4 regions of the Streptomyces sp. 184 genome follow, and region 1 is predicted to be linked to each of the others. Evidence: riboswitches for the same ligand, from Rfam matches in the RefSeq annotation. Region 1 holds a riboswitch; each other region holds the start of a gene.
What was found. A riboswitch is a leader RNA that binds a small molecule or an ion and turns the genes downstream of it on or off. The one in region 1 is predicted to bind cyclic di-AMP.
Positions count from the first base shown of each region.

Region 2: another riboswitch for cyclic di-AMP. It lies ahead of QBL21_RS29770 (transglycosylase family protein); the one in region 1 lies ahead of QBL21_RS20555 (LysM peptidoglycan-binding domain-containing protein).
Region 3: another riboswitch for cyclic di-AMP. It lies ahead of QBL21_RS02690 (M23 family metallopeptidase); the one in region 1 lies ahead of QBL21_RS20555 (LysM peptidoglycan-binding domain-containing protein).
Region 4: another riboswitch for cyclic di-AMP. It lies ahead of QBL21_RS29535 (transglycosylase family protein); the one in region 1 lies ahead of QBL21_RS20555 (LysM peptidoglycan-binding domain-containing protein).

Region 1 covers NZ_CP123230.1:4,902,701-4,904,870, forward strand. The annotation lists gene QBL21_RS20550 (hypothetical protein) at 1-586, shown strand, start outside; cyclic di-AMP (ydaO/yuaA leader) riboswitch at 690-864, shown strand; gene QBL21_RS20555 (LysM peptidoglycan-binding domain-containing protein) at 871-1,770, shown strand; gene QBL21_RS20560 (FadR/GntR family transcriptional regulator) at 1,873-2,170, opposite strand, start outside.
Region 2 covers NZ_CP123230.1:7,024,478-7,026,647, reverse strand. The annotation lists gene QBL21_RS29775 (transglycosylase family protein) at 1-837, shown strand, start outside; cyclic di-AMP (ydaO/yuaA leader) riboswitch at 999-1,210, shown strand; gene QBL21_RS29770 (transglycosylase family protein) at 1,287-1,925, shown strand.
Region 3 covers NZ_CP123230.1:636,884-639,053, forward strand. The annotation lists gene QBL21_RS02685 (PP2C family protein-serine/threonine phosphatase) at 1-772, shown strand, start outside; cyclic di-AMP (ydaO/yuaA leader) riboswitch at 996-1,170, shown strand; gene QBL21_RS02690 (M23 family metallopeptidase) at 1,182-2,170, shown strand, end outside.
Region 4 covers NZ_CP123230.1:6,976,086-6,978,255, forward strand. The annotation lists gene QBL21_RS29535 (transglycosylase family protein) at 1-803, opposite strand, end outside; cyclic di-AMP (ydaO/yuaA leader) riboswitch at 807-1,000, opposite strand; gene QBL21_RS29540 (dipeptidase) at 1,241-2,170, opposite strand, start outside.

The DNA.
Region 1 (2,170 bases):
GCTGCTCCCCCGGCTTCCCCAGGCGCCCGCCGCCTGGCTCGCCGAGTGCGCGGCGTACGACTCCGCAGGCGCCGACGCGCTGTGGCTGGACGGCGGTCCGGACCCGGCGCACGACGTGCTCGCGCTCGCCGCCGCCCTGGCCACCGCCACGAACCGGGCGAAGCTGGTCGTCACGCTGCCCGACAGCGTCCCGCAGGCCGCGCTGCTGGCGCGGGCGCTGGCCACCGTCGCACTGCTCAGCGACCGCCGGCTGGCGCTGGCCGCCGACACCCGGCGGTGCGCGGAACTCGTCGCCGTCGCCCCGACGGTGCCCGCCTTCCGCCGTCTCGCGCCCGCCGCCCCCGGGTACGAGGAGCCGGGCGCCGGGCGCTGGACCCCGGTGGCGGCGCCCGCCGGACCGGACGCCTGGCGGGCCGTGCTGGCCGGCGCCGCGGACCGCGGGGTGCACGGTCTCGTCGTACCGGCGGGACAGCCGCTGTTGGAGGCGCTGCGCCGCGGTTCGAGTGCCGTTCGCCACACCCGCCCCAGCCGCCCCACGCGTGCGCGCGTCACCACGGAGCGTCAGACTATGCGTGGATCCTCGTGATCCTCTTGTGATCTGCCGTTCGATCTCCTAGTGTCCCAGACGTTCGCAGACGCGAGCACCGCGCTCCGGTACGCCGAGTCCTGCCCGTCGGAGCCCGGAACCGTCGTCCCCACAGCCGTTCGGGCAGGAGCGGGGGAACCACTTCTCCGTCGGCCGGAGGCACGGTGGCAAAGCGCACCGGACTCCCCGACTCGGGGTGAAGCCGCACAGCACGACGCGGCCGGGCAACTCCAGCCCGAACCCGACAGCTCACTTCGCAGGCGTCGGAGAAAGAGCGAGCCAACATGGCCGGAACCGGCACCCGGCGCGCGCCCAAGTCGCGCTCCACCCGCCGCTACGCCGCTGCCGCGGGGGTGGGCATAGCCCTCCCCGTCGCCGGCGGAATCGCGGCGACCGCCGCGCACGCCTATACGGTCGAAAAGGGCGACACACTCTCGGAGATCGCCGAGGACAACGGCTTCGGTGCCGACTGGCAGCGGCTGTACGAGGCCAACAAGGAAGCCGTCGGCGACAACCCCCACCTGATCCTCCCGGGCCAGGAGCTGGACCTGGAGGGGAAGAAGGCCGCGAGCAAGCCCACCGAAGCCGACCAGAGCGCCGCCAAGACCGAGAAGAAGCAGCAGCGCTACGTCGAGCACACCGTCGGCGCCGGCGAGACGCTGTCCAAGATCGCCGCGAAGTACGACGTGCCCGGCGGCTGGCAGCGGGTCTACGTCGACAACGAGAAGGCCATCGGCGACAACCCGGCCGCGCTGAAGGTCGGCACCGAGCTGCGCATCGACACCGAGGGCGGCAAGGTCGGCAAGGCCATCGACCCGAACGGCTCGTCGTCCGCCGCCGGTTCCGGCGGCTCCGGCGGTGCCACCGAGGCGCAGCAGGCGAGCGTCCCGACCAGCGAGTCCGGCATCCAGGCCGCGGCCCGGGAGATCGTGCCCGCGGACCAGTTCACCTGCTTCAGCAACATCGTGGAGCGGGAGAGCGGCTGGGACCACACCGCGACCAACCCCAGCTCCGGCGCGTACGGCCTGATGCAGGCGCTGCCGGGCGACAAGATGGCCTCGGCCGGCGCCGACTGGCGCACCAACCCGGTCACCCAGCTCAAGTGGGGCCTGGACTACATGAACGACCGCTACGGCAGCCCGTGCAGCGCGTGGGAGTTCTGGCAGGCCAACAACTGGTACTGACGCTCCACCAGGTACCGACGCAGGGGCCCCGGGCCCGCGGGAGTCCCCTGCCGCCCCGTCGCACGGATCCGTCCGCGCGGCGGGGCGCGCCTGTCGTACGGGCTACGCCCCCGCCGCCTGCTCCTCCGGTGCGCCCTCTGCTGCGCGCCGGGACTCCTGTGCCGGCGCCGGCCGTGCGGACAGCTCCGCCAGGTCCCGCGCCGCCTGCGCGAGGAGCGTGCGCATCGCGGACTCCGCCGCGTCCGGGTCCCCGGCCCGTATCGCCTCCAGCACGGCGCGGTGCCCCGGCACCGGGTCCTGCGGATGGTGCCCGGGGCCGTGCACCAGGCGGTCGCGGGCGGCCAGTCCGCTGGCGATGACCAGATCCATGCGCTCCAGCAGCTCGTTGTGCGAGGCGGCC
Region 2 (2,170 bases), 2.1 Mb from region 1:
GGCGGCCTCCAGTTGACGATGGACATGTGGCAGGAGTACGGCGGCGAGGAGTTCGCCTCGCAGCCCGACTTCGCCAGCCGGGCGCAGCAGATCACGGTCGCCGAGCGCATCCTCGCCGGCATGGGCGCCGACAAGGCGTGGCCGGAGTGCGCCCAGGACGCCGGGCTGCACGGCGACGACGCGGTGCCGGAGGTCGACCCCGGCGCCGAGCTGCCGCTGCCGCCCACGGCGCCCCCGACCCTCGCCCCCGACCCCGGCGCCGCGGACGGCTCGCGGGGCGGGGACAAGGACCGTGGGGACGGGGACGACCGGGACCGCAAGGACGGCGACGAGGAGCGCACCGGCGGCGGCAAGCACCGCGGCTCCCAGGACCCGCGCGAGGGCGACGGCGCCCCCGGCGAGCGGGACGGCGCGGACTCCGACACCACCGGCGCCTCCGAGGGTTCCGGCCGGCACCGCGCGCCGGACGCCTCCGCGAGCCCCACCCCGTCCGACCTCCTGCCGTCCCAGGACGCCCCCGAGGCCCCGCGCGAGGCCGTCGAGACCCCCGGCGCCTCCCAGTCGCCCGACGAGACCGAGCGGCCGAACCCCGGCCGCGAGTGGATCGCCGAGATCCCCGGCGACGTCGAGGAGCGGAGCGGGGGCCGCGGGGGCGATGACGCCGCGGCGGGCGACGGCAGTTATACCGTCCGACCGGGTGACACCCTCTCGGAGATTGCCACAGAGCATTCACTGACGGGCGGATGGTCCGAGTTGTACGACGGCAACAAGAACTCCCTCGGTAAGGACCCCGACAACATCAAGCCTGGTCAGGAACTCGAATTGAGCGGGAACTGAACCGGCGGCGAGTGAAGTCCGTACGCATTAGTCATATTTGACGTAATCGGCTGACCGGGCTAGCTGACGGACGGAAAACCGGGCGCGGCACTTTCCGATGTCTTTGAATCGCACACGCCTATGTGCTTACCGTCACATTGCTCGCCAACGCGAGCCCCGGTGATCGCCTCACGCCGAATCCTGTCGGCGTTCACCCGGGCCACCTGTGCACGAAGCACCGCTGACAGGAGCGGGGGACCCACGGTAAGCGCCGCTTCGGTCCAACCAGAAGGCGGACCGGACGGCTTGGGGTCAAGCCGGACGCTCGACGTTCGGCCGGGCACTCACAGCCCGCACCCGACAGCTCACCTCGCAGGCGTCGGTGAGAAAAGAGCATCATGCTTCTTCCTGCCGGAACGGGTAAGCACCGCCGCCCCGCCGCACAGGCGCGCCTTGGCGCACACTCCCGCATGGCCGTTCTCGTGGGCGCCACCGGAACCGCGATCGGACTCCCGGTGCTGAACACCCAGAACGCCGTCGCGGCGCCCATCGATACGTGGGAACGGGTGGCCGCCTGCGAGTCCGGAGGAAAGTGGGCGACGAATACCGGGAACGGCTATTTCGGCGGCGTCCAGTTCTCCCAGTCGAGCTGGGACGCCGCCGGCGGCCGCAGCTACGCCCCGCGCGCCGACCTGGCGACGAAGCAGCAGCAGATCGCCGTGGCCGAACGGCTGCTGTCCATGCAGGGGCCGGGCGCGTGGCCCAACTGCGGTCCACGCGCGGGCCTGGCCACCGGCAGTCCGGCCGCCGCGCAGATCGTCCCGCCGGCGCAGGAGGCCCAGCAGCCGGCCCAGCCGCAGGCGCAGGAGCAGGCACCGCAGGAGGCCCCCGAGGGCGCGGCGGCCCGCGGGACCGGCGAGCAGACGCAGCCGGAGTCCCGCACGGTCTTCCGCGGCTTCTACTACGAGGTCCGCGAGGGCGACACCCTGGACGACATCGCCCGGCGGCACGGCGCGGAGAGCTGGCAGCAGGTGTACGAGGAGAACAAGTCCGTCGTCGGCGCCGACCCGGACCTGATCCAGCCCGGCCAGAAGCTGAAGGTGCGCTAGCCCGGCGCGGTCGTCCCGGCCCTACCGGTGCGCGGGCCGGGACGACCACGTCGTACGAGCACGCCGCTATGACGCACGCCGTACGAGCACGCCGCTATGACGCACGCCGCACGCGGGACGGCGCGCGCCCCGGAGTCCCGCCGCGGGCCCGAACCGTCTCGTACCGCGGAATGCGGCCGGGTGCGGGCCGGGGCCGTCACCCGGGGCGGCTAGGCTCAGGGCGGAACCCGTAGCGAATCCCTCCG
Region 3 (2,170 bases), 4.3 Mb from region 1:
CGCGCAGCGCGCGGTGCTGCCGAACCCGCCGGCCGGCTTCGGCGCCCTGCGGGTCGCCGCGCGCTACCAGGCCGCCGACGCCGACGCCCGGATCGGCGGCGACCTCTACGCCGTGCAGGAGGGCCCGTATGGCGTGCGCTGCATCGTCGGCGACGTACGCGGCAAAGGGCTGGAGGCGGTGGAGTCCGTGGCCGTCGTCATCGGCGCCTTCCGGGAGGCGGCCGAGGAGGAGCCGGGGCTCGACGGGGTGGCGCGGCGACTGGAACGCGCGCTCCAGCGCGAGGAGACGGGGCGCAGCGGCCTCGACCGGGTGGAGGGGTTCACCACGGCGGTGCTGGCGGAGGTCGACCGCGACGGCGGCGCGCTGCGGCTGCTCAACCGCGGCCATCCGGCGCCCGTGCTGCTGGGGTCGGACGGCGCGGCGCGGATGCTCCAGCCGTACGAGCACGCGCTGCCGCTGGGCATGGGCGACCTGGGCACGTGGCCGGACGAGCTGACCGAGGTGGCGTTCCCGCCGGGGGCGTCGCTCGTCCTGTTCACCGACGGCGTGACGGAGGCGCGGAACCAGGAGGGCGTCTTCTACGACCCGCTGGAGCACCTGGACGGCCGCGTCTTCGACGGTCCGCACGAGCTGCTGGACACCCTCCTGGACGATGTCACCCGCTACACGGGCGGACGGGTCGCGGACGACATGGCGCTGTTCGCGCTCTCCCGCTCCCGTAAGCCCTCCGGACAGCCGCCGGCCGAGCCCTCGCGTGCACACGCTCCGTAGTGGAATAGCGCCCCTCCGCATAACAACTGATGCACGATCAGCTAACGACCGGACCTCACCCCGGGTAGCCGACGCGCCAACTTGTCCGTTTCCGCTGGTACATGCCCGGATCGTCCGCGGTAAAGCACAACTGAATAACGGGAACGACTTGGAATCGAACGCCGTCGTCCGCTAGCGTGCGGTAACGCAGCGCGGTCGTCACCGCCGCCGCAAGAGGCGGCACCGTGCGCCGTCGCCGAATCCCGCACGCATCACAACTTCAGTAACGCACCACCTAGGGAACCGGGGAACCACCACCTTGGGGTGAATCGGGCCAACCTCCGCCAGGAGGCGGCCCGTAGGAGACCTTCCTGCTCCGAACCCGTCAGCTAACCCGGTAGGCGAGAAGGAAGGAAAGGAGTACGCCTTCGTGGCGTCCTACAGGCCTGGGCCTGGCTACGGCCATGGCTATGACGATTACGGCTGCGACGGCTATGCGTCCGGCGGCACCGCCCCCGAGGGGTATGCGCAGACCGGTTACGCCGTCGAAGAGCCGGTCGACGAAGTCCTCCCCGAGGACGACTTTCCCTCCCGCGGCCGCCGGCGCCTCCCGAAGCAGCGCGGTGGCAGCATGGCCCGCAGCGGCGCCGTACTCGGCGTCGGCGTCTTCGCCGCCGTCGGCGCCGGCAGCATGGCCACGGCGCAGGAAAAGCCCCCGGTCGCGATATCCATGCCCGACCAGGTCGACTCCGTCACCAGCCAGATCAGCGCCCAACTCCCGGACGCGGAGAGCCTTCCGGGCGTCGGCGAGCTGATACCGACGGACGAGGAGCCCGCCTCCGACACCGTCGTCACCACGGCCCCGCTCACCCAGGTCAGCTACGCGAGCGACGCCGGCTCCGGCACCGCGACCCCGACCGCCGACTCCGGCGAGGCCCTGCGGGCGCGCATCCTTGAGCAGGCCGAGCAGCAGCAGGCGGAGGCCGACGCCTCCGCGCGCGCCGAGGCCGAGGCCGAAGCCGCCAAGCAGGCGGCCGAGGAGGCCGCCGACGCGAAGGCGGAGGAAGAGGAGCGCCAGCGCCGCCTGGAGGAGGAGCGCAAGCGCAAGGCCGAGGAGGAGGCCCGCCGGAAGGCGGAGGCCGAGCGCCTCGCCAAGCTCGCCGCCAGCTACGTCGCCCCGGTCGCCAACTACACGCTCACCTCGACGTTCGGCGAGTCCGGCGACATGTGGGCCGCCGGCCACACCGGCCAGGACTTCGCCGCCTCCACCGGCACCCCGGTCAAGGCCGTACACGGCGGCACGATCACCGAGGCCGGCTGGGCCGGCTCGTACGGCTACCGCATCGTCCTCACGCTCGATGACGGCACCGAGATCTGGTACTGCCACCTGTCCTCCATCATCCAGTCCTCCGGTGAGGT
Region 4 (2,170 bases), 2.1 Mb from region 1:
TCGGCGGGCTGCTCCTCCTCCTGCTGCGGCTCCTCGGCCGCCGGCTCCTCCTGCTGCGCCGCGGACGGCTCGGCCGGAGCGGCCTCCGGCTCCTCCAGGGTGACCTCTTCGCCGCCGTCGAACTCGTACTTCTGACCGGGGAAGATCAGGTCCGGGTCGTCGCCGATGACGTCCTTGTTGGCCCCGTAGATCGACTGCCAACCGCCCGCGATGCCGTGCTTGCGGGCAATGTCCCACAGGGTGTCGCCGGAGACGACGGTGTAGGTGCCCGCCTTCTCGTACTTCCTCTCCGGCGCCTGCGGGGCCTGCTCCTGCTGCGGGGCCTCCGCGGCCTGGGCGGGCTGCTCGGACTCGGTCTGCGCCTCGGGCTCGGCCTCCTGCTGGGCCTCCTCGCCACCGCCGGTGGAGAGGTCCGGGGCGGGGCCGCCCTGGGTGAGCCCGGCCTGTACGGAGCAGACCGGCCAGGCGCCGGGGCCCTGGGAGGCGAGCACCTTCTCGGCGATCTCGATCTGCTGCTCCTTGGTGGCCTGGTCGGCGCGCGCCGCGTACTGCGTGCCGCCGTAGCCCTCCCAGGTGCTCTGGACGAACTGGAGGCCGCCGTAGAAGCCGTTACCGGTGTTGATGCTCCAGTCGCCGCCGCTCTCGCACTGGGCGACGCGGTCCCAGGTGTCGACGGAGGCGGCCTGGGCGTGGCCGCCGGCGATCAGGGGGATGGCGACGCCGGCGCTGCCGGCGGTGATGACGAGGGCCCTGCTGCCCCGGGCTATCCGGCCCAGGCGACGGTGACGTCCGCGTGCGGACATGGACATGCTCCTCTCCGACGCCTGCGAGGTGAGCTGTCGGGTTCGAGCTGGAGATGCCCGGCCATGCGGAGCATGGCTTCACCCCAAGCCGTACCGCGCTTGCGCGCGGTCCGGCGCTTACCTGGGTCCCCCGCTCCTGCCGTGGAAGCTGAAAGTGGCTGCACGTCACCGCCGACAGGATTCGGCGTTACGGCGACGAGGTGCCCGCATCGGTGGCGCGAGCACGGCGAGCACCGTAAACACACAGCGGAAATCAGAACAAGCTGTGAACCGTCACCAAGGCCGTTCCGAGCGTCACATCGGAATCAGCGCGACAATCGCCGCATCACGCGCCGCCGCTCAATTACCCCTCCGAAGTGGAGACTTGTCGATTTCAGAGGAGTCGGACACATTGCCCCATGAGATGAGAATTCTGTGAGTGACTTATGTCACTCTGGTCACTCCGGTGTGCCCGCGGGGCCGTCGAGCTGTTCGATGGTGGCGATCGACGGGCCGCGCCGGGCGGCCACTTCGCGGGCCGCCGCCTCGGCGTCGCGCAGCACCCGCAGCGCGTTGCCCCACAGGAGCCTGGCCAGGTCTTCTTCCGACCAGCGGCGGTCCAGCAGCTCGGCGACGAGGTGCGGATAACCGGCCACGTCGGCGAGGTCGGCGGGGGTGAACGGCGTGCCGTCGAAGTCGCCCCCGATACCGATATGGTCGATTCCTGCCACTTCGCGCATATGGTCCAGATGATCCGCCACGGTCGCGGCCGTCGCCTGCGGCCGCGGGTTCGCCTCCTCGAACGCACTCCGCACACGGACCGTTTCGTCGTCCGCCCCGAACGGGTCCAGGCCCCGCGCGCTCAGGTGCTCGTCCACCTCGGCGGTCCACGACACGGCGGCCGGCAGGACGAACTTCGGCACGAACGTGGCCATCGCCACACCGCCGTTGGCCGGGAGCATTTCCAGCACATCATCAGGAATGTTGCGCGGGTGGTCACACAGGGCACGAGCGGACGAATGGGAGAAAACGACCGGTGCCTCCGTGACGCGCAGCGCGGCCCGCATCGTGGCCGGCGCCACATGGGAGAGGTCGACGAGCATCCCGACCCGGTTCATCTCGCGCACCACCTCCTCGCCGAAGGCGGTGAGCCCGCCGTGCCGCGGCTCGTCGGTGGCGGAGTCGGCCCAGTCGGTGTTGTCGTTGTGCGTGAGCGTCATGTAGCGCACGCCGAGGCGGTGCAGGGCGCGCAGGGTGGCGAGCGAGTTGGCGATGGAGTGCCCGCCCTCGGCCCCCATCAGGGAGGCGATCCGCCCGTCGACCCGGGCCGCCTCCACCTCGTCGGCGGTCACGGCGAGTGCCAGATCACCGGGATAGCGGTCGACGAG